2 regions of the Bacillus sp. EB V-12 genome follow, and region 1 is predicted to be linked to the other one. Evidence: riboswitches for the same ligand, from Rfam matches in the RefSeq annotation. Region 1 holds a riboswitch; the other holds the start of a gene.

Evidence for each region. Region 1 has a riboswitch for cyclic di-GMP ahead of ACZDYH_RS22325 (methyl-accepting chemotaxis protein). Riboswitches for the same ligand answer to the same signal wherever they lie in the genome.
Region 2: another riboswitch for cyclic di-GMP. It lies ahead of ACZDYH_RS08275 (SpaA isopeptide-forming pilin-related protein); the one in region 1 lies ahead of ACZDYH_RS22325 (methyl-accepting chemotaxis protein).

The regions. Positions count from the first base shown of each region.
Region 1 is NZ_JBUXJL010000008.1:107,017-115,016, reverse strand. Features, by position in the region: gene ACZDYH_RS22330 (non-ribosomal peptide synthetase family protein) at 1-2,875, opposite strand, end outside; gene ACZDYH_RS22325 (methyl-accepting chemotaxis protein) at 3,012-4,754, opposite strand; cyclic di-GMP riboswitch class I at 4,889-4,973, opposite strand; gene ACZDYH_RS22320 (anaerobic C4-dicarboxylate transporter family protein) at 5,256-6,569, shown strand; gene thiE (thiamine phosphate synthase) at 6,686-7,345, opposite strand; gene thiM (hydroxyethylthiazole kinase) at 7,361-8,000, opposite strand, start outside.
Region 2 is NZ_JBUXJL010000002.1:310,161-325,996, forward strand. Features, by position in the region: gene ACZDYH_RS08205 (DUF1878 family protein) at 1-95, shown strand, start outside; gene ACZDYH_RS08210 (HTH-type transcriptional regulator Hpr) at 101-658, opposite strand; gene ACZDYH_RS08215 (YtxH domain-containing protein) at 958-1,320, opposite strand; gene ACZDYH_RS08220 (HIT family protein) at 1,499-1,933, opposite strand; gene ecsA (ABC transporter ATP-binding protein EcsA) at 2,496-3,239, shown strand; gene ecsB (ABC transporter permease EcsB) at 3,232-4,443, shown strand; gene ecsC (ecs operon protein EcsC) at 4,457-5,164, shown strand; gene ACZDYH_RS08240 (YjcZ family sporulation protein) at 5,205-5,330, opposite strand; gene ACZDYH_RS08245 (TetR/AcrR family transcriptional regulator) at 5,486-6,067, shown strand; gene ACZDYH_RS08250 (hypothetical protein) at 6,070-6,237, shown strand; gene ACZDYH_RS08255 (PH domain-containing protein) at 6,317-6,793, shown strand; gene ACZDYH_RS08260 (PH domain-containing protein) at 6,786-8,225, shown strand; gene ACZDYH_RS08265 (hypothetical protein) at 8,318-8,743, shown strand; gene ACZDYH_RS08270 (TetR/AcrR family transcriptional regulator) at 9,193-9,729, shown strand; cyclic di-GMP riboswitch class I at 9,902-9,994, shown strand; gene ACZDYH_RS08275 (SpaA isopeptide-forming pilin-related protein) at 10,054-15,836, shown strand, end outside.

The DNA.
Region 1 (8,000 bases):
TAAAATGGAATGTAGCACCTTTCTCCGCTAATGCTAGCATACGGCTAGTTCCTTGGACATTTATATTTTCAAATTGTTTTACATCCCCAAAATGTCTTACATCTGCACCGCAATGAATTATCGTATCCATCTTAGAACTGATGAACATAAATTCTTCTTCGCTCATCCCAAGATACTCTTCTCCCAGATCACCAGCTACGGCCTGTATACGCTGTAACCATTCTTCACATACATCATTAAAGTAGCCTGTTAATGTATCTATAATTCTTTGCTGCACATCTTTAGTTGGTCTTACTAAACAATAAATAGTAGCAGCTGTATCTCTCAACAATTCATATAATATGTGTGATCCTAAATAACCAGTAGCTCCTGTTAAAAAGACATTTGAAATCTGGTTTTCTTCCAAAACGTTTGCATACGTGATAGTATCTGGTTCGTGAATCACTTTATATTCACGAAATACTTCTTCTTTCTCTACTTTTACTTCTCGCTCAATTCGAGCTAATCCATATATCGTTCTTTCTTTAAAGAAATCTTGAATTGTTAAATGTGAGAAATCTTCTTTTAACAATGTTAAGACTCGTAATACTTTTAATGAATGTCCACCAATTGTAAAGAAATCATCATGCACTCCAACTTTTGAAATTCCTAATACTTCCGCCCAGGCGTTCGCTATTTGTTTTTCTGCTTTATTAGAAGGTGCAACATATTCTTGTAGACGAACCGGTTCATACTTTTCTTCTAACTGAGCTAACTTCTTAACATCAATCTTTTTATTAGGTGTAAGTGGTAATTCATTAATATAAATTAGTTTAGATGGCACCATATAATCTGGTAATTGCTCTTGTAACTGATAAACTAATTCTGGTATTTCTTTTTTATTTAAAGTTGTATAGAACGCGATTAAATATTGGCTACCTTCCTTACTCTTCTTAGCAAAAACAGCATTTTCTTTTATATTATGATTTTGAGAAATTTTACTTTGGATTTCGCCTAGTTCAATACGATGTCCTCTAATTTTTACTTGATCATCTTTCCGATGTAAAAACTCTATATTTCCATCCTCTAGCAACTTAACGATATCACCTGTTTTATATATATTAACTATAGGATTAAAGGGGTTCGGAATAAAAGCTTCAATTGTTTTATTAGGCTTATTAAAATACCCTTTTGCTAATCCCACTGAATCTATATATAATTCACCAGGTACACCAATTGGACAAAGATTCATATTCTCATCCAAAATCATAACTTGATAATTAGCACATGGTTTACCAATGGGAATACTCGCAACATCCTCATTTAACCGACTAGGTATTTTATAGGTTGTCGTCACTACAGTACATTCTGTCGGTCCGTATACATTATGAATTTCAACATTTGTACCTATTCTTTCTCTCCACAATTTAATAACCTCTACAGGCAACATTTCACCGCCAATCGCAATTCTTTTTAGGGAAGCTAGCTTATATATATCTTCTTCTGCCAAATAAGTTGCTACTTGTCGAACAAAAATTGTTGCTAATGCCAAGATTGAAGTTGCTTTCACTTTATAGATTGCATTTGCAAATGCTTCTACAGACAATCGCTCTTCCTCTAATAGTACATATAAGTTTCCTCCACAGAATAAAGAAGCAAATGACTCCCATACAGAAGCATCGAAACTAAAGGAAGGAAATTGGGCAAATACATCCTCTTCTGTCAATTCATATTGCTTTTTCATCCAAGTATACAGATTAACAACGCCTCTATGTGCTAACATTGTTCCCTTTGGATTCCCTGTTGAACCAGATGTATAAATCATATAAGCTACATCATCACAATGAATAGACAACTTTACATCTGTATCTTCATAAGTTTCACTATCATACATTGAAACTGTTTGAACCCCATCACATGTTATAGGCGTCTCTTTCATCAATATAACTTTCGCTTGGCTATCTTGAATAATGTACTGTATTCTACTTTCCGGATAATCTGGATCAATCGGAACATACGCTGCACCAGCTTTTAATATAGCTACCATACTTACTACTGTGTCTATGCTACGTTTCATAAATATTCCAACATAGTCTCCTAACTGGACGCCGTTTTTAATTAACATACGAGCTATTTGATTACTTTTTTTATTTAGCTCCTCATAAGTTAAAGTACCTTCCCTTGAAGATAAAGCTATACGATTTGGAAATTGAGTAACAGTATTATAGAACATATCGACGATACTTTTCTCAGGATATACTGCTGTCGTATCATTCACTTGACTATAAAGTGCCATCTCGGCCTCTGTAATAATATTAAAATCATTTATATGATTATTCTTATTTTGTGATTTATTAATTAAAACACCTTGTATTTGTTGTGCATAACGAGTAATCGTTGTCTCTTTCCAATTAACACTATTAAATATTATTTCTACACTTTGCATATTTTTACTAAATACAAATTGTAATGTATTCGTGTCTTGTAGCTCATAATATGTTTCACCAATAATAATAGGTGACATTTCATATAACGTATTACCGTTTTGAAACTCTTCTATTTCTTCCTCATTCATTTCTTTAATTTGCTCCAGTTGCTCTTCAATTTGTAAATTTAAACTTTCATAGGAGAGAAAATTAGAAACTTCAATAGTAATCGGAAATAAACTTCCTCTTACATGATAAAGCACGACAATATGTTTTTCTTTAGAAATATGATATAACCACGTTGCAGTCGCTCCTATTAAATCTACAATGTGAGTCAAATTTGAAAACAGTTCCGTTTTCCTTTTTATCCTAAGTTCTGTTCCTTGCACATCTTTAGGTATTTTAATACTTCCTTCTACTTTTCCTAAAAATTCTTTTACCATCTCATTATAAGAAATTGCTAATTTCATATTTATGTAAATTCCTCTCTTAAATATAATAAAGGTGTGAAAATTCACACCTTTTTCATCCCTTATTAAAGAGCAGATTCGTTCAATTCATAATCAGTAGCGGAGATACCCCCTTGATTAGAATTGAACTTTCTCCTTATTCGCTTTTAAACTCACCAATAAGCTCTTGTAATTCCTGAGAAAGCCAACTTAAAGAAGTCGCTAATTCTGCAATATCTTGTACTGATATTTCTTGCTCTTTCATGCTTTCTTCAACATTACTACTGCTGTTGGCATAAGTATTTGCAATATGTGATAATTCATTTACGACTTGAACGATATTCTGGCTATTTTGTAAAATATCACTCGAATTACCAGAAACAGCTTTTACTTGATCTGTAACAGATTGCGCTGATTTTGAGATTTTTTCAAAGAAATCACCGCTACTTTGAACAAGCGAAATTCCAGTTTCTACTTCTCTTGAACCTTTTTGCATGGAAACTACAGCATCTTCTGTCTCAGCTTGTGTTTCACCAATTAATTTCGCTATATCTTTAGCAGACGCTTCTGTTTGTTCTGCTAATTTTCGTACTTCATCAGCAACAACTGCAAACCCTCTTCCAGCTGCTCCAGCACGTGAAGCCTCAATAGAAGCATTTAAAGCTAATAAATTTGTTTGATTTGAAATACCTGTAATTACAGTTACGATATCACTAATTTCTTTTGACCTTGTTTCTAACGAATAAATGATGGAAGATAAATCTTGTACTGCATTTTGGATTAAACTCATTTGATTAATAATTTGTCCAATCACTTCATTACCTTCAATTGAATGTTGTTCCATACCTTCAGAAGCAACCGCAACTTGTTTTGCAGCCCCAGTTATTTCTTCTACCTTATCTTCCATTCCATGTACAATTCCTAAACATTGTTGTACTGAAGTTTTTTGAGACTGTGCCCCTACTCTTAAACCTTCAATAGAACTTGCAATCTCTTGAACTGCCATGCTATTTTCCTCTGTACTCGCCGACAATTCTTGTGAAGAAGAAGAAACTTGCTCAGCAGTTTGCCTTACTTTATCTATAATCCCTTTAAATTTTTCAATCGTGTTATTGAAATAAACATTAATAATTCCAATATCATCTGGTCTTTCTTTTAATTTAATACTTAAGTCACCTTCACCAATTTTACGTAACCCTTCTCGTAAATCTTTTAATGGAGCTAACGAGTGACGCACGATAAAGAATTGAGTAATAGTCGCAATTGCTAATGAAATAATGATAAAGAGTAAGCCCTGTATCATAAACTTCTCTTTTGTAATAGGAACAATGGAAGCATCTAAGTCAGCCGCAATAATTGCAACAATATTGTTTTCTCCATCTGTAATTGGTTCTAATATTGTCACCCACGAACCTATTTCATCTTCATATACTTCTGTCATTTGAGCCTTTTTCGTATCAATCACTTTATCGTATGCCTTCATCCAATGAGCGGGTTGTTCATAATAATCTCCCGGCTTTATAGGAAACGCATTTGTTAACTCTGTAGTCAAACCAACGAGTTGTAATTCTCGCTTTTCATTCGGCTTTGCTCCTGTAACATACGTTTGTCCAACGCTTTTCAATTCTTTTGACACTTCATCTAATTTCTCTGTTAACTTTTCTTTTTTCACTTTTTCGGCTGTAGGATCTTTCGCCATGTCTCTAACTAATTCTACATCCAGTTTTTTCAATACTATTTCTCCTGTTTCAATAGACTGCCTTTCAAATAAAGACATCATACTATTTTGAAACATATTGAAACTTAATGCACCCATACTTCCAACAAGTGTCAAAATAACTAATACGGTTAATAAGACGTTCTTTTGAAGGAACGATAACTTATGCCAATATTTTTTCATTAATATCCACCTTCCTTAATCAACACAAACAAAAAAACAAAATATATGGATATTTTGTTTGAAAATGTTTCTCAATATGTTCGAGAATAAAAAAAAGCCAATGTAAAAGCATTGGCCAAGACCAACCCTATCCGTCCGGTAACTGGCTAGCGTAGCCTTTCGACCTTAGCTCCTGTAGTTTTGCGTCCTCATGTTTCCATCAGTTTGCCTTTCTCGCTGAACGAGTTGAACGATATGGGAGTTCTATGAGAATTAATTTATTCTCTTTCAAAGATTACAACATATAAATCAAAATGTCTACTTATTTAGAGATATAAATACAAATTTTTAATGCATTGCTTTTTCAAAATAATTTCAAAAAGTACGTGAATGTTACTTTTTTTGTGTTATATAATAAAAAATGTATAAATAACAAGGATTTCTTCGGGTATTTATTTAATTTTCATTCAAATTAAACTATTCGAATATATCTTAACTAATGAATTTCGGAGGTAGTTTATCATGTTTTGGCTACAATTTCTTACCTTGTTACTCTGTATTTTTATTGGTGCACGCCTAGGCGGAGTTGGTTTAGGAGTAATGGGTGGAGTTGGTATGGCAATACTCGTTTTTGTCTTCCACCTACAACCAACCGCGCCTCCTATCGATGTAATGCTTATGATTTTGGCAGTAATTACAGCTGCTGGTGCTTTGCAAGCTGCTGGAGGAATGGACTATCTTGTTCATCTAGCTGAAAAAGCATTGCGAAAAAATCCAAAGCGTATTACTTTTTTTGCTCCAATTGTTACTTATTTATTCACACTATGTGCAGGTACTGGTCACGTTGCCTATTCTGTACTTCCTGTTATTGCAGAAGTCTCTCGTGAATCAGGGATTAGACCGGAACGCCCAATGTCGATTGCCGTAATCGCTTCTCAGCAAGCAATTACAGCTAGTCCAATTTCAGCTGCCACAGTTGCTCTTTTAGCAATGTTAGCTGACTATAAAATCACTTTATTAGATATTTTAAAAGTGAGTATTCCTTCTACTTTCATTGCTTGTATGTTAGCAGCATTTGTTGCTAGTAAGATGGGAAAAGAATTAAATGAAGACCCTGAATACTTAAAACGATTAAAAGAAGGAATGATTCCTAAGCTTGAAGAGAAAAAAGAATTTGTAGGTGTAAAGGGCGCAAAATTATCAGTTATCCTTTTCCTTGTAGGAACCTTCCTTGTTGTACTTCTTGGTTCATTTGAAGCACTTCGTCCAGGATGGATAGTTGATGGGAAGTTAGCCCGTCTTTCCATGCCGAACACAATTGAGATGGTTATGTTAACTATCGCGGCTCTTATTATTATTTTCTGTAAACCAAATGTAGAAAGCATTGTGTCTGGTAACGTCTTTAAAGCAGGAGCAACAGCAGTTGTTGCAATTTTCGGTATCGCTTGGATGGGAGATACTTTCTTTAATGGAAACTTAAATATGATTCAAGGATCTATTCAGCATTTAGTAACAAGTGCGCCTTGGCTATTTGCCATCGCACTATTCATTCTATCTATTTTACTGTACAGCCAAGCAGCAACAGTACGTGCCTTAATGCCACTTGGACTATCCCTTGGTATTCCACCAGCGCTACTGATTGCGATGTTCCCTGCAGTAAATGGATATTTCTTCATTCCGAACTATGGAACAATCGTTGCTGCCATTAACTTTGACCGTACCGGTACAACAGGTATTGGTAAATACGTATTAAATCATAGCTTTATGATTCCAGGCTTAATTGCAACATTTACTTCTATCGGAATTGGAATGCTCTTAATTTCAATTATGTTTTAAAGAAAAAGCACAAACCTTTATTTAAAAAGGTTTGTGCTTTTTTAATCAAACTTTTGTTTAAATTTTTTGGGCAGTCTACTTCTCGATGTAGCACTTAAAATACTACATGTCCTTTTCTACAAACTTCGCTTTACTTCTTCAGCTAATTTTCTCGTACTTTCATACGTAGATTCAGCTAAACTAATTGCTGAAATAACTGAAACACCGTCCGCACCCGCTTCTATAACTGCCGCTGTATTTTCAATTGTAATCCCACCAATACCAACGATTGGCACTGTAATTCCTTGTTCTCTAAAATAAGCTAATCCTTTCGTTCCTTGAACCGCTTTCGTATCTTTTTTCGTACTCGTTGGGAAAATAGGTCCAACGCCTAAATAATCTGCTCCGTTTTCGATTGCAAAGCGTGCTTCTTCAATTGTATGAGCAGATACACCGATAATTTTATCTCCCATTTTTTCACGAACCGATGTAATTCCTTCATCATCTTGCCCTACATGAACACCATCTGCATCTAATTCAATGGCTAATTCTACATCATCATTTACAATGAAAGGAACACTATATTCCTTACAAAGCGTCTGCAATTCTTTTGCAAAGCGCACTCTATCTCCTCCGATTAAAGAACCTTCCCCCTTCTCGCGAAACTGAAAAAGTGTCACTCCACCATCTAATGCTTCTTTCAATACAGCTAAAGGATCCCTCGTGCAGTTATTACTTCCCATAATAAAATACACTTGCAATAGCTTAGACATTTTATCTATTTCAATGCGTGCCATTTCTTTCACTCCCTCTTACTCTAACTCCTCAATCTTTCCATACTTCTCAATATCACTAGAAGTAGTATTCGCTAACTGATTTAAAAATTCAATTTGGAAACTACCAGGTCCCTTTTCCACGGTCTTAGCAGCTGCCAGTTCCGAAGCTACACCATAAAACGTTAATGCTGCTACTGCCGCTTTTACATAATCTTTTTCCACTGCTACAAATGCTCCTATTACAGAAGTTAGTAAACAACCTGTTCCCGTAACTTTCGTTAAAATAGGGTGACCATTTCGAATAACAATAGTTCTCTCTCCATCTGTAACAACATCTTCTTTTCCAGTAATGACCGCAACTGTATTTAGTTCATCTGCTGCCTGCCTTGCAATACTTACAACATTGCCATTTCCAGTACCAGCGTCTACCCCTTTAATTTCCCATTTCTCATTAATAACATTTGCTATTTCAGCTGCATTTCCGCGGATAATTGCTAACTCAATTTCAGCCGGAATATGTCTCGCAACTTCTGTTCGATACGAAGTTGCTCCTGCACCAACTGGATCAAATAGTACTGGCACATTGTTCGCATTTGCTGATTTACCCGCGAGTAACATCGCTTCTACTTCTTCAGGACGAAGTGTCCCCATATTTAATACTAACGCTCCAGCAATG
Region 2 (15,836 bases), on a different contig from region 1:
AGCTCGAAGTACACGAAACTGCGGAAGCGCTAGCAAAACAAGGTTTATTTAAGCCGCTTATGAATGAATTCTTAAGCATGATTGCGAAAAAATAAATAGATTATTTCTTAACTAACTTTTGATCGGATTCTGTAAAGTTCTCTTCAATATCTTCTAATGATTTCTCAAAAATATCGATAAAGTCTTGTCCGTAAATATTACGCAGGATTGCAATCAGTTCGATATTTTCTGGGAACTTCCCATAAAAATTACGAAGTGCAAGAGCCCCATTAAACACTGAATTATTTTCAGGATCATACTCCTCCATTAAGCGAAGTAGTAATTCTTCCCCTTTGTCTGTAATTTCAATGTACGTATTTCGTTTATCATCTTCCTTTTTTGAGAATACAAGATAGCCACGTTCTTCTAGCTTTTTAGAGAAGTTAAACGCCGTTGATACGTGCATAACTCCAAACTTAGCAATCTCAGAAATAGAAGCCCCTTTTAAATGATAAGCGATTGTTAAAATATGATGTTCATTAATATTTAAATCGTAAGGTTTAATCCACTGCTGCCAATCTTTCTCTACACATTTCCATAACGCTTTCGATAATTGAGCAATGCGTTGGCTGAAAATCATCGCTTCTTTTACCGAGTAATCTTTTTCTCCACTTTTCATTTACTCACCCACTTTAACATTCTTTTTTCATTACTATCTATTATGCCAGTAAAATAAAAATTAATAAAGTCTTTTTGTGAGAATTGTGAAAATTTTTCGGAAAAATGACATTCTATACAAATCATGCATAACTATGGAAGCGTTTTATGAGTCGTGAATACATACGTTGTCCTTACATGTTAAGTGATAACATATATTGTAAATGCATAAAAACACGGCATATCTATACGACATGCCGTGTCAAGGTCAATTTATATAAAAAATATTTGTTATATGCAAAAAACTAAGCAGGAATTTGTTTACGCTTTTTCTGGAACAGCTTCTTGTAGTTTCTCAATTGACTTTTGGATGTCCAAAATTTCTTTCTCAATATGGCGCTTGTTTTGAGAAATATCCTGCTTCCAGTTAGAAAGTGTATCGTGCATATCGTCTTTTAATTCTTGGAACACTTCTTTACCTTCTGAAGCAGTTTCAACGATTTGACGTTTTAATAATTTCGTATCAGCTGTAATATCAGCTAAAGTCTTTTTAATATCATTTCCTTTTTCTTTTAACTTGCCGCGCATGTCTTTACCAGAAGAAGGAGTTGAGAAAAGAACAGCTAGTCCAGCAACTGCTCCGCCGCAAATAACACCTGTAATAAAGGATTTAGCTTTTGACATAAAAGGAGACCTCCTTATTTTTTGTTCGTATTCATGATGGGAAAATATGCATATCTTTCTTATATGTGCTATGCACAAACAATCATCCCTGAGCATTTTAAGTAAAGAAACAAGCCATGCGGAATTTGATGACTTCAGGGAAGTGGCTTGTTATGTATTACGCCTTCTTATAGTGTCATTATTTCACACTATTTGCAATTGTACTTGCGATGTTTTGTAAATTTTCCATAGTGTATTCATTTTGGTGTGATTTCCAAACAGCACCGAAACCATCTTTTTCACCGTAGCGTGGAATTAAATGAAGGTGGAAGTGGAACACAGTTTGTCCAGCTTTTTCACCGTTATTGTTAAGTAGGTTAAAGCCAACTGGATTAAACTCTGCTTTAATCGCATTTGCGATTTTTGGAACGACAGAAAAAATGTGTGATGCGATTTCTGGCGTTAACGCAAAAATGTCTTGTTTGTGAACTTTCGGAATAACAAGAGTATGTCCTTTTGTTACTTGACTAATATCTAAAAATGCAAGCACATGTTCATCTTCGTATACTTTTGAGCAAGGGATTTGCCCGTCAATGATTTTACAAAAAATACAATTGTCTGCTGTATGATTCATTGATCTCATCCTTTCAAATATCCTTAGCCGTATTTTACCATAATTACATAAGAGAACAAACACGAAAAACAGGAAGCTGACTCAGCTTCCTGTTTTCTGAAGAGGGATTGAAAAAGCATTATCGTAATTTACGTTTCGCAGACACCTCATTTATTTAAGAAATGCACGGTAAATCGGCTAAAGTTTCTGCCGCAGACACCCCATTTTCAAGTGAAATGAATTGCAATCTTTTTTAAAATGAAATTGTTTATTTTTTAAAACAGTATATGCTCTTTCAGAGACACCCCGTTTCGAAAATGAAACAAATGATCTGGTTATGTGTAAATTTCATTGTCCAACTTGGACACCCCATTTCATGATGACTTCACTATGTTGTTGTACTCATCAATTGGTGGTTGCTTTTTCAATGTGTTCCTTCTTCAATAATTATGATGTCCGCTTTCGGGAAATTATATGCTAATAAATTTAAAAAATTTTTTTGAGTACATGGATACTATGTAGTACAGCATAATTTTTGGTAAGATGAATATAGAATGAATACTAATGAAGAAAGTGGTGTCGTATGAGCGAGTTATTGCGTGTGGAAAATGTTACAGGAGGATATACGAAACGACCTGTATTAAAAGACGTTTCGTTCTCTGTTAATAAAGGCGAACTTGTCGGCTTAATCGGTTTAAATGGAGCTGGTAAAAGTACGACGATTAAACATATTATCGGTTTAATGGAACCGAAAAAAGGAACTGTCACAATTAATGGGAAAACAATTCGTGATGATATGACAGCGTACCGTTCTAGCTTTTCATTTATTCCGGAAACGCCGGTATTATATGATGAATTAACGTTAGAAGAGCATTTGAAATTAACAGCTATGGCGTACGGCGTGGATGAAAAACAATATGAAGAACGTGTAGGACAACTACTACAAGAGTTTCGTATGAAAAATCGTTTAAAATGGTTTCCATCTCATTTCTCAAAAGGGATGAAACAAAAAGTAATGATTATGAGCGCATTTTTAGTGGAGCCATCTCTTTACATAGTAGATGAACCTTTCGTTGGATTAGATCCGTTAGCGATTCAATCCCTTCTTCAAATGATGGACCAAATGAAAAAGAGTGGTGCCGGTATTTTAATGAGCACACATATTTTAGCGACGGCAGAGCGTTATTGTGATTCGTTCATTATTTTGCATCAAGGTGAAGTAAGAGCGAAGGGAACGCTATCTGAACTGCAATCACAGTTTAATATGCCAGGTGCAACGTTAGATGATATTTACATCGCGCTAACAAAGGAAGAAGATTATGAATAGCACAGCGTTATGGAAAGAACGATTTCGTCACTTTCTAAAAGAAGTTCGTACATATAGTAAATACGTATTTAATGATCATTTGAAATTTATTTTCGTGTTCATCATCGGTGCGGGAGCGTATTATTACCAGCAATGGTTACAAACGTTAACAACTTCGTTTCCAACTGCGCTCGTAATGGCAGTATTAATTGGACTCGTGTTAACGGCTGGATCCATTCAAACATTATTAAAAGAAGCGGATCTCGTTTACTTACTGCCAGTTGAAGAAAAGTTAAAACCTTACTTCACAAAGGCATTTCTTTTTACATTTATGATTCAGTTATACATAATCGCAATCGTAGCAGCCGCGCTTGCTCCGTTATACTTCCAACAAATGAAGCAAACAGGAGCTGGCTACATATGGATCGTACTCGCATTTGTCATTGTAAAAGCGTGGAATTTATTTGTAGCGTGGGAAAAGTCATTTTTAACAGATCAAAATATACAAAGGGCTGATTGGTTTATTCGTTTTATCCTAAACGGTTTATTTGTATATTTCCTTGTAGAACGTACTTCAGTTCTTTTCATTGGTGGAATCGTCCTTCTCATGGTGTTATACCTTGCTATCATGCATCAAATGGTCAAAGGAAAGCCACTAAACTGGGAGTATTTAATTTCCGAAGAAGGTAAGAAGATGATGCTACTGTACCGCATTGCGAACATGTTCGTTGATGTACCAGCATTAAAAGAAAGAGTAGCCCGCAGAAAATGGCTAGATTTCATTCTGTCGATGATAGGCGAAAAGCGTACATATTTATACTTATATACGAGAACATTTTTAAGATCTGGTAATTATTTTGGATTATATGTGCGTCTGCTCGCTCTTGGCGGAGTAATTCTTTACTTCATTCCATTTTTATATGGACGATTTATCGTAAGCCTTATCTTCCTATACTTAATCGGTTATCAGCTATTAACTTTATGGAAACATCATCGCATGAAAATTTGGCTTGATTTGTATCCAGTAGGGGGAGAAGAGAAGAAGAAAGATTTTCTTGCTTTATTAAACGCGATTCTAATCATCGGAAGCGTAATCTTTACAGTTATATTTGCACTAGCAACGAAAGATTTCATGATGACAGGAATTTTACTTATCGTAAGCATATTATTTAGTATCGGTTTCGTTTACCAATACGGGGCGAAGCGCATTGAGCGTTTAAATTGAAAGGAATGAACCTATGATTACATACGAAGAGAAGGTTATAAAAGAATTGGAGCAGTGGAAAGCTACATTCATGAAAGATTCTTCTATGATGACACGGTTCTCCAAAAAAGTGCAGACGAAGGTGCAACAGCTCATTCCGGCGAAAGTACAAAAGGTACTAACAGAGACGATTCGTATGATGGTGCAAACGATTAGCGCCGGGTCAAACTTTATAAAGCCGAAACTAAAAGAGACGACATGGTCACTGCAAAGACGTGACGATGAAGTTCGTAAAAAAATGGATGAGTACAAAAAAATAGCAGCGGCAGAAGGAGCAGGGACTGGAGCTGGTGGTATTCTCCTCGGTCTTGCTGACTTTCCGCTTTTACTTACAATTAAAATTAAATTTTTATTCGATGCAGCGACATTGTACGGATTTGATACGAGTAAACAAGAAGAGCGTCTTTTTATCCTTCACGTTTTCCAACTTGCCTTTTCAAGTGACGATCACCGAAAAGAAATATGGAAAGCAATCGAAACGTGGGATACAGAAAAAGAAAATCATATGGACTGGGAAAAGTTCCAAACAGAGTACCGAGACTATATTGATTTAGCGAAAATGCTTCAGCTCGTACCAGTAATCGGTGCCCCAGTCGGCGCATATGCGAACTATCAATTACTGCAAAGGCTTGGAGAAGTGACGATGAATTGTTATCGTATGCGATTGCTGAATAGAGATTAAAAACAAGGCGTCCTACATATGTAATGTAGGACGCCTTTTCTTAGAAGCTAAGTCCGATATAGCTAATTCCAGCTATAATCAATACGATAAAAAGTACAATGATTAATGAAAATCCGCTCTTACCAGCTTGTCCCGCTTCACCGCCGCCATTACCACCAAGTCCCATATGATATCCTCCTTATTCTTATATGTTGCTTTTACTTTATAACTTTCTGTATTTTCCGATAAATACCTTCTGTAGTGCTAACTAAATTGAAAATCATTTCGTTTTGTTTTATAATTTACTTACCGAACGGTAAGTAAAAATAAGTGAGGTACAGTATGACGAAGAATTTACAAACATCGCAGAACATTGTAGAGGCATCATTTAAACTTATGGCAGAACACGGCATTGAGAAGATGAGTCTTTCCATGATTGCGAAAGAGGTAGGTATTTCAAAACCGGCTATTTACTATCATTTTTCTTCTAAAGAAGCGTTAGTTGATTTTTTATTTGAAGAGATTTTTTCTGATTATCATTTTACAAAATACTTTAATGAAGAGCGGTATACGAAAGAAAACTTTGCAGAAAAGCTAATCGCAGATGGTTTACATATGCTCTCTGAGTATGAAGGGCAAGAAGGAATACTACGCGTTATCAATGAATTTATCGTAACTGCATCGCGAAATGAAAAGTATCAGAAACGTTTATTTGAAATACAAGAGGATTTTTTGCGTGGTTTCCATGATTTATTGAAGAAAGGCGCGAGACTGGGCGTTGTGTCACAACATGAAACGGAAGAAAATGCTCATACGCTAGCGCTCGTGATCGATAATATGAGCAACTATATGCTCATGGGATTCCAGTTAAAGTATAAAGAAATTTGGATTCGAAATGTGAAAAACGTAATGAAGGAGGAGTAAAAATGAAAATGCAAAAAAACTGGTGGCTCGGTTTTCTTGGATTTATTGGGGTTTATAAAATACCAGGTATGATTGAAGCTTTTCAAGCGGATGGAAATTGGATGAAGTTAATCGGTTTCATTTGGCTACTTTGGTTCGGATATTTTATTCCTGAGAAGAAAGAAGATTAAATTCCAATTTTCTGTAAAGTTACGTAAAATATAGATTGAGAGTATTCATATATTAGATTACTAGATTTGGAGTGGTTACATGGATTCATTGAAAAATGAAATTCACCCTGACATGGTCAAGGTGTGGAAAGCGCGTTCTTTAATTGAGCTAGGAATCAGTATTATAGTCATTTTTGCATATCTTTTCTTTATGATTAAGTTTAATTGGTGGGCTTGGATTTTCTATGTGCTCATCGGATTAACAATCGTATATACACCGTTTGATTACTTTACGTTTCCGAAACTACGTCAACGTTATTACAGCTACCAACTAAATGAAGAAGAACTTGAAATTCAGCATGGCCTTTTCGTTGTTAAGCGCGTATTAGTGCCGATGATTCGTGTACAGCACGTAACGATTGAACAAGGGCCAATTATGAGAAAATACGGATTAGCAGAATTACACATTTCAACAGCAGCAACTTCTCATAGCATCCCAGGTTTAACGATGTATGAAGCTGAAATGTTGAAAACGAAAATCGCAGAATTAGCGAAAGTGAGTGATGAGGATGTATAAAAGGCAGCATCCAATCACGATGTTATTAGAGTTAAAAATAACAGACTTTATACCACTCATTATTTTCATGTTTAGCTTAAACGGAAAGTTCCCGTTTTGGTATTTAATTCCCGCTGCATTCGGTTTACTCACCGTCTTTTCAGCGTTTGAAAAATGGTATTACACAACATACTGGGTTGAAAATAACGTATTACATGTGAAACAAGGTCTCTTTGTGAAAAAGGAGAGCTACTTAAATAAAGAACGTGTTCAAACGATTAATACAAGTTCTAACGTACTATATCAAATGCTCGGTTTGAAAAAAATTCAGATTGAAACAGCTGGCGGAGGCGATGAAGCAGAAGTTAGCTTAGCTGGAATTACGGTAGAAGAAGCGACAGAGCTTATCGCAATGTTAAATGAGTCGGCTTCAGAATTGAAAGTAGAAAAAACATTAGAAGAAGTAGAAGTAAAAGAAATTATTACAGAGGAAAAACAAGCGAGAGAATACAAATTAACGTGGAAAGAGATTTTAATAGCCTCTGTTACATCTGGTCAATTTGGATTATTATTCTCATTAATCTTTTTTGTGTATCACCAAGTAGATGAGTACATTCCGAAATGGATAGAGAATAGCGTAAAGTCGTATGTAATGGAACATGATATATATGGCTGGATTTTGATGATAGCTATTTTGCTCGTCCTTTCGTGGATTATATCGACAATTGGTTATGCGCTAAAACATGGAGATTTCACAGTGAATCGAAGAAATGACGAAGTCCGTATTTCGCAAGGATTACTGGAGAAAAAAGAACTCGTACTAAAATTGCACCGTATTCAAGGGATTACGATAAAAGAAGGTATTTTACGCCAACCGTTCGGTTATTGTGCTGTGCAAGTAGAAGTCATTCAAAGTAAGGGAACGGGTGACGAAAAAGAAAAAGTTACACTGCATCCTATCATTCGAAAAGATCGAGTGCAACAGTTACTCGCGCATTTACAATTACCATACGAACTGAATGCAAATATTACTTCGTTACCAAAAGCAGCATTGCGCCGCTATCTCATTGATAGTTTCATCTTTTTCGCTATGCTCGCAATCCCGCTTACTGGAATAGGCATATACTTTGAAAAGTATTACATCATGTGGGCATTACTACCGCTCGCAATCCTTATCTTTACACTTGGATACGCAACATTTAAAACAAATGGTTACAGTGTTAACGGAGAACAAATTACACTTGTCTATCGTAGCGTCGGAAAATATACAGGACTTATTAGAAGAAGACACGTCCAATCAATGGAGAAGACACAATCATATTTCCAGCGCCGTGCGGATTTATGTACGTATAAGTTTTCGAGTGCATCATCTAGTTACAAAATAGAGCATACGAGAGTAGAAGATGCGGAGAGAATGCAGGATTGGTATAAGAAGAAGTTAAATGAGAATTAAGTGGAACGGCTCGCCTTTCGCGGAAGACGGGCTATTTTTTTATGCGAAAATAATGAATAATATATGTAAAGAAACAAGCGAGGTGAATGAGAGTGAGCAAATTTTTAATACCGTATTCATTTTCTATATTAAGTTTCTTTATTTCAGCAACAGCACTTGATTTATATGATAGGATGGGAAACAATAGTGAGCTGGTTTCGCCGAACATAATTGGAAAGATAATTCAATCTACTGCGCAAATGGGAGTCCTTACATTGTATTTCGGAGTACCTATTATTTTAGGTGGCTGTCTACTTGGTGAGCTATTGTTTAGAGGTATCATTTTACGATTTAAACTCAGCTATATTATATCTTTATTATTATATCTACTTTTAGCTTTTAGTATTGTTTTCGTAACGGTAGGCATTCCAACTACATATGAAGATTCTAATACATTTTTCATGGGGATAACTATGATTTGTGCTGTTACATTCTTTGTGAGTCGGAATATATGGGAAAACAAGTTAATAATGGAGTGACAAAATGAAATACACCTGTCCATGTTGCGGATATAAAGTTTCACTTTATTGGATCAGTTAGAAAACCGACTAGTGAAGATGTGAAGGATGCTAGTTGGCAGCGAATTTGTTAAGTAGAATGTTATTACTCAATTTAATGGGAGTAATAACATTTTTTATTTAGTACTGAAAGAATTACTGCTGTCTTAAAGTAATAAGAAGGAATAAATCGGTAAATTTTATTAATGGATATATTTTCAATAAATACAAAAGTATAGATGTATAGTCAGCTTTGTGTATTTAATGTTATCATATTGAATGATATGGAAATTTTTAATAGAATAAGTAACTAAAAATTCAAAGGTAATGAAGCTTTTGTTGTATAAAGAAAATACTTAGTAGTAATCAACAATATTAAAAATAAGATTCGTATTTATATAAATTTAGTAGAAATGGGGTTTTAAAAAGGAATGAGTATAAGCATAACGCGGCAAAAGATTTTGGCGGCCGCTTCTCAAATTGTGCAATGTAAAGGGGTTGCTAAATTAACCTTAGAAGCAGTGGCAAAAGAGGCGGGTGTAAGTAAAGGTGGATTATTGTATCACTTTTCAAATAAAGAAGCTTTAATAGAAGGTATGATAGTCAGAGGGGTAGAGGATTATGAGGGAGCCATTTACAATAAAGTAGCGGAAGACGCAGAGAAGAAAGGGAGATGGGTTCGCTCTTTTGTAGAGGAAAGATTAAATAATGAGAGAAGAACAGAAGAGTTATCTAGTAGTATGATGGCAGCATTCATGTTAAAACCTGAATTACTTGAGCCATTACAACAATCATTTCAGCAACTGCAAAAGAATATAGAAAACGATGAGATAGATGCAGTTTGTGCAACAATTATTAGATTAGCAGCAGATGGATTATGGTATTCGGAATATTTAGGGGTTGGAAGACTAAGCCCTGAGTTAAGAGAAAAAGTGATTCAAGCTCTTATTAGGAATTCATATAAATAGAATATACGAACTATATAATGTAAAAATAATTCACCGTTGCTTCTTTAATGTAGTGGTGAATTATTTTTTTTATTAGAAAAATAGAACAATTTTATAGAGTATTGAATTATAACCGTCCAGACGGTATAGTAATATTTGGTTTAAGAGGAAAATGAAACAAAAAAAGAATAAAAGATATTTTTAGCACACTATTCGAAAGGATAGGCCGCAAAGCTTAGAGTCTACGGTAATACATATTGGTTACTAAGATCGTCTGGTTGCACATTTTTGATGCAACCGGACGGTCTTTTTTTGTTATATAAATATAAAAAATAGGAGGGAACTATGCAAATGAAAAGTACTAAAAGACATATTTCAATGGTTTCATTAGTTTTTCTAGTATTATTTTCAGTGCTGAATGTGTGGGCTCCAGTTATTCAAGCTGCTGTGATGAAAAGTCCAGTGGACGAAATTAATATTTCCCGTACTGATGGCACGACATCTGAACCGTATCAAGCCTCAGATGGTATGAAAGTAGAAGTGAAGTGGTCAGCTAAAGAAAAAATAAAAAGTGGAGATCAATTCACAATTGATATGCCAAAAGAGTTTCGAAAAGACCTTATGAATATGAGTTTTCCTTTAAAAGATACTGAAGGAAAAATAGTTGGTACATGTGAGATGAAAAAGGGTCTATTAACGTGTACTATGGGGGATTACGTAGAAGGAAAGAATAACATTAAAGGTTCTTTATTCGTAGAATTCTACTTTGGTCTAGAAGCATATGATGGTGTTAAAGAAATTCCATTAGAATTTAACGTTGATGGTCAAATCGTCAATAAAGAAGTAAATGTAAGTAATACGACAGAGAGACCGAAGCCACAGCCCAATACAGATAATCTATTGAAATGGGGTTCTTATAATCAAGAAGATCCTTCGATTGCTGATTGGCTTGTATATGTAAATGCAACTGGAACAGAAATGCAAGATCTTAAATTAACAGATACATTAGGACCTGGGCATGAGTTAATTACAGACAGCGTAGTATTAGAAGAGGCTGTATTTGAAGATGGTTATGCACCAACAAATATTAAGCCAGCAGATTTATCTAACATTAAAATTAATGCAACAAAGGCTGGATTTACAATTGAGTTTCCAGACAGTTCAAAAGGTTATATTTTAAGATATAAAACAAAGATTACTAATCCTTCTGCAAAGCCTCATAAAAATACTGTGAAATTAGAAGGTAAAAATATTAAAACTGAAGAAAAAGTAGGACAAGTATTCGTAAGTGGTGGAGGGGGAACCGGTTCAGGTGACGATAATCCACCTAGTATTGAAAAAAATATAGTTGATGAGAATGGCAAGCTTGTAGAGAATGAGCAGCTAACACAAATGGATCAAGTGATTCAATACCAAGTTGGTACACATATACCAAACGATCCTCCTAAATACACATCAATGGTAATTCGTGATGATTTAGAAGATGTTTTAGAAGTATTAGAGGCAAAAGTATATGATCAAAATGGCCAAGATATTACTTCTAAAGGGACGTTAAAGATAGATAAGCAAAGAAGTGAAGTAACATTTACGTTTGGTGAGAATTTTGACTATAAGTCATATGAAGACCAGATAATTAATCTTAGTATCAAGGCGAAAATTAAAAATAATGCAGACTTATCTTCTTACGTAGATAAGAAGATTCCTAATAAAGCGGAATTACATTTTGATGATAAAACATTAACATCAAAAGAAGTAACTATTACGCCGCCTGAAGCTCCAAAAGACGGTACAGTATCGATTCATAAAATAGATTCTGAGAATCTGAACAAAGGGTTAAAAGGTGCCGAATTTGAAGTTCGAAATAGTGCAAATGAAGTTGTTGCAAAACTGAAAACGGACGAAAAAGGTTTTTCAGTACCTCAACCTTTAGCTCCTGGGACGTATAAAGTATATGAAACAGTAGCACCAGAAGGATATCAAAAATTAAAAGAACCAGTAGAGGTTACACTTCAAGCTGGAGAAACAAAAACAATTGAAATTAAAAATACTATGCAAAAGGGTCAAATTGAAGTAAAGAAAATTGATTCGGAAAATGGTGAAAAACCATTAGCAAATGCAGAGTTTGATATAGTAAAAGACGGTGTAGTAGTCGAACATATTATTACAGATAAAGATGGTAAGGCAATCTCTAAACCGTTAGCACCAGGGAAATATATTTTAAAAGAAACGAAAGCGCCTGAAGGCTACCAATTAAAAGAAGCAGAGTTCGAAGTAAATGTAACAGGGGACGGCATATTCCCAATACAAGTGGAAAATGCAATGGTTGACAAAGGTAATATAGAAATTACAAAAGTGGACAAAGAGAACGGGGCAGTATTAGCGGGTGTCGAATTTGAAGTCCAAGATGAGAAAGATGGAGTAGTAAGAAAAGTAGTAACAGATAAAGATGGAAAAGCAAACGTTTCAGATCTATCAGTAGGAAAGTACAAATTAGTAGAGACGAAAAGCTTACCAGGTTATAAAAAGCTAACAGAACCAGTACCATTTGAAATAAAAAAAGGTATGACAAAATCTTTAGCAATAAAAGTAGAAAATGAGCAGTTAGACAAAGGCTCAGTAGAAATTATAAAAATAGATAAAGATAGCCAAAAAGTACTAGAAGGCGTAGTCTTCGAAGTGCAAGATGAGCAAGGCAAAGTAGTAACAGAAGTAAAAACAGATAAAGATGGTAAAGCAAAAATCTCTGATTTATCAGTAGGGAAGTACAAATTAGTAGAGACGAAAAGTTTACCAGGCTACAAAAAGCTAACAGATTCAGTATCATTCGAAATTACAAAAGGTATGACAACAGTCCTATCGTTGAAAGTAGAAAATGAACAGTTAGATAAAGGTTCAGTAGAAATTACAAAAATAGATAAAGACAGCAAAAAAGCATTAAAAGGCGTAGTCTTTGACGTGCAAGATGAAGCTGGAACAGTAGTAAAGGAAGTAAAAACAGATAAAGATGGTAAAGCAAAAATCTCAGATCTATCAGTAGGAAAGTACAAATTAGTAGAGAAAGAAAGTTTACCAGGCTATAAGAAATTAACAGAGCCAGTATCGTTTGAAATTACAAAAGGTATGACCGAGATCTTATCATTAAAAATAGAAAATGAAATGGTAGATACGGGAAATATAGAGATAACAAAGATAGATAAAGATAATAAAGCACCGTTAGCGGGAGTAACATTCATCGTACAAGATGAAAAGGGTAAGGAAGTTACGAAAGTAACGACAGATAAAGAAGGAAAAGCAAATGTTTCAGATTTACCTGTAGGAAAGTATGAATTAGTAGAGGTAGAAAGTTTACCTGGTTATAAAAAGTTAGAAAAACCAGTATCATTTGAAATTAAAAAAGGCATGACCGAGGTCCTATCATTGAAAGTAGAAAATGAAATGGTGGATACAGGGAATATAGAGATAACAAAAATAGATAAAGATAGTAAAGCTCCATTAGAAAATGTTGTATTTGAAGTACGTGATTCAAAAGGAAAAGTAGTTGCGAAAGTAAAAACGGATAAAGAAGGAAAAGCAAACGTTTCAGATTTATCTATTGGAAAGTATGAGTTGGTAGAAGTAGAAACACCGGCAGGATACAAACCACTAGAAAAGCCAATTTCATTCGAAATTGAAAAGGGTAGAGTAACAGCATTACAATTGACTGTAGAAAATGAATTAGTGGATACAGGAAATGTAGAAATTACAAAAGTAGATAAAGAAAATAAAGATGCTTTAGCTGATGCAGTCTTTGAAATTCAAGATGAAGCAGGACAAGTAGTCGCTAAAATAACGACAGATAAAAAAGGACAAGCACAAGTTACTAATTTATCAGTCGGCACATACAAGGTAGTAGAAGTAAAAGCACCAAAAGGATATAAACAATTAGTAGATCCGATTACTTTCCAAATTGAAAAAGGTATGACAAAATCTCTTGCTTTAACAGTAGAAAACGAAATGTTAGACAAGGGAAATGTGGAAGTAACAAAAGTAGATAAAAATAGTCAAAAAGTATTAGAAGGCGTAGTCTTCGAAGTTCAAGATGAGCAAGGCAAAGTAGTAACAGAAGTAACGACAGATAAAGATGGAAAAGCAAACGTTTCAGATCTATCAGTAGGAAAATACAAATTAGTAGAGACGAAGAGTTTACCAGGTTACAAAAAATTAACGGAACCAGTATCATTCGAAATCAAAAAAGGTATGACGAAAGTTTTATCATTGAAAGTAGAGAACGAACTGTTAGATAAAGGTTCAGTAGAAATTACAAAAGTAGACAAAGAAAGTGGCGCAGTATTAGCGGGCGTAACATTCGAAGTGCAAGATGAAAAAGGCAAAGTAGTAACAAAAGTAACGACAGATAAAGAAGGAAAAGCAACAATTTCAGATTTACCAGTAGGAAAATATAAGCTAGTAGAGGTAGAAAGCTTACCAGGATATAAAAAACTAGCGAAACCAGTATCATTCGAAATCAAAAAAGGTATGACAGAAGTTTTATCACTAAAAGTAGAGAATGAGCTAGTAGATAAAGGTTCAGTAGAAATTACAAAAGTAGATAAAGATGGTCAAAAAGCATTAGAAGGCGTAGTCTTTGAAATCCAAGATGAAGCGGGAAAAGTAGTAACAGAAGTAAAAACAGATAAAAATGGTAAAGCAAAAATCTCAGACTTATCTGTAGGAAAGTACAAATTAGTAGAGAAAGAAAGCTTACCAGGCTACAAACAATTAACAGAACCAGTATCATTCGAAATCAAAAAAGGTATGACAGAAGTCTTATCATTAAAAGTAGAGAATGAACTAGTAGATAAAGGTTCAGTAGAAATTACAAAAGTAGATAAAGATAGTCAAAAAGTATTAGAAGGCGTAGTCTTCGAAGTACAAGACGACAAAGGCAAAGTAGTAGCAGAAGTAACGACAGATAAAGAAGGAAAAGCAAACGTTTCAGATCTATCTGTAGGAAAATATAAATTAGTAGAGACGAAGAGCTTACCAGGTTACAAAAAGTTAACGGAACCAGTATCATTCGAAATTACAAAAGGTATGACGAAAGTTTTATCATTGAAAGTAGAGAACGAACTGTTAGATAAAGGTTCAGTAGAGATTACAAAAGTGGACAAAGAAAGTGGCGCAGTATTAGCGGGCGTAACATTCGAAGTGCAAGATGAAAAAGATAAAGTAGTAACAAAAATAACGACAGATAAAGAAGGAAAAGCAACAATTTCAGATTTATCAGTAGGAAAATATAAGCTAGTAGAGGTAGAAAGCTTACCAGGATATAAAAAACTAGCAAAACCAGTATCGTTTGAAATTAAAAAAGGCATGACAGAAGTTTTATCACTAAAAGTAGAGAACGAATTAGTAGATAAAGGCTCAGTAGAAATTACAAAAGTGGACAAAGAAAGTGGCGCGTTATTAAAAGGCGTAACATTCGAAGTGCAAGATGAGCAAGGCAAAGTAGTAACAAAAGTAACAACAGATAAAGAAGGAAAAGCGAAAATTTCAGATCTATCTGTAGGAAATTACAAACTAGTAGAAGTAGAAAGCTTACCAGGCTACAAAAAGCTAGCAGAGCCAGTATCATTCGAAATTAAAAAGGGTATGACAGAAGTCTTATCATTAAAAGTAGAGAATGAACAGTTAGACAAAGGTTCAGTAGAAATCACAAAAGTAGATAAAGATAGTCAAAAAGTATTAGAAGGCGTAGTCTTCGAAGTACAAGACGACAAAGGAAAAGTAGTAACAGAAGTAAAAACAGATAAAAATGGTAAAGCAAAAATCTCAGATCTATCAGTAGGAAAGTACAAATTAGTAGAGAAAGAAAGTTTACCAGGTTACAAACAATTAACAGAACCAGTATCGTTTGAAATTACAAAAGGTATGACAGAAGTTCTATCATTAAAAATAGAAAATGAAATGGTAGATACGGGAAATGTAGAAATTACAAAAATAGATAAAGATAATAAGGCACCGTTAGCAGGTGTAGTCTTTGAAGTACAAGACGACAAAGGCAAGGTAGTAACGAAAGTAACGACAGATAAAGCTGGAAAAGCAACAGTTTCAGATTTATCAGTAGGAAAGTACAAGCTAGTAGAAGT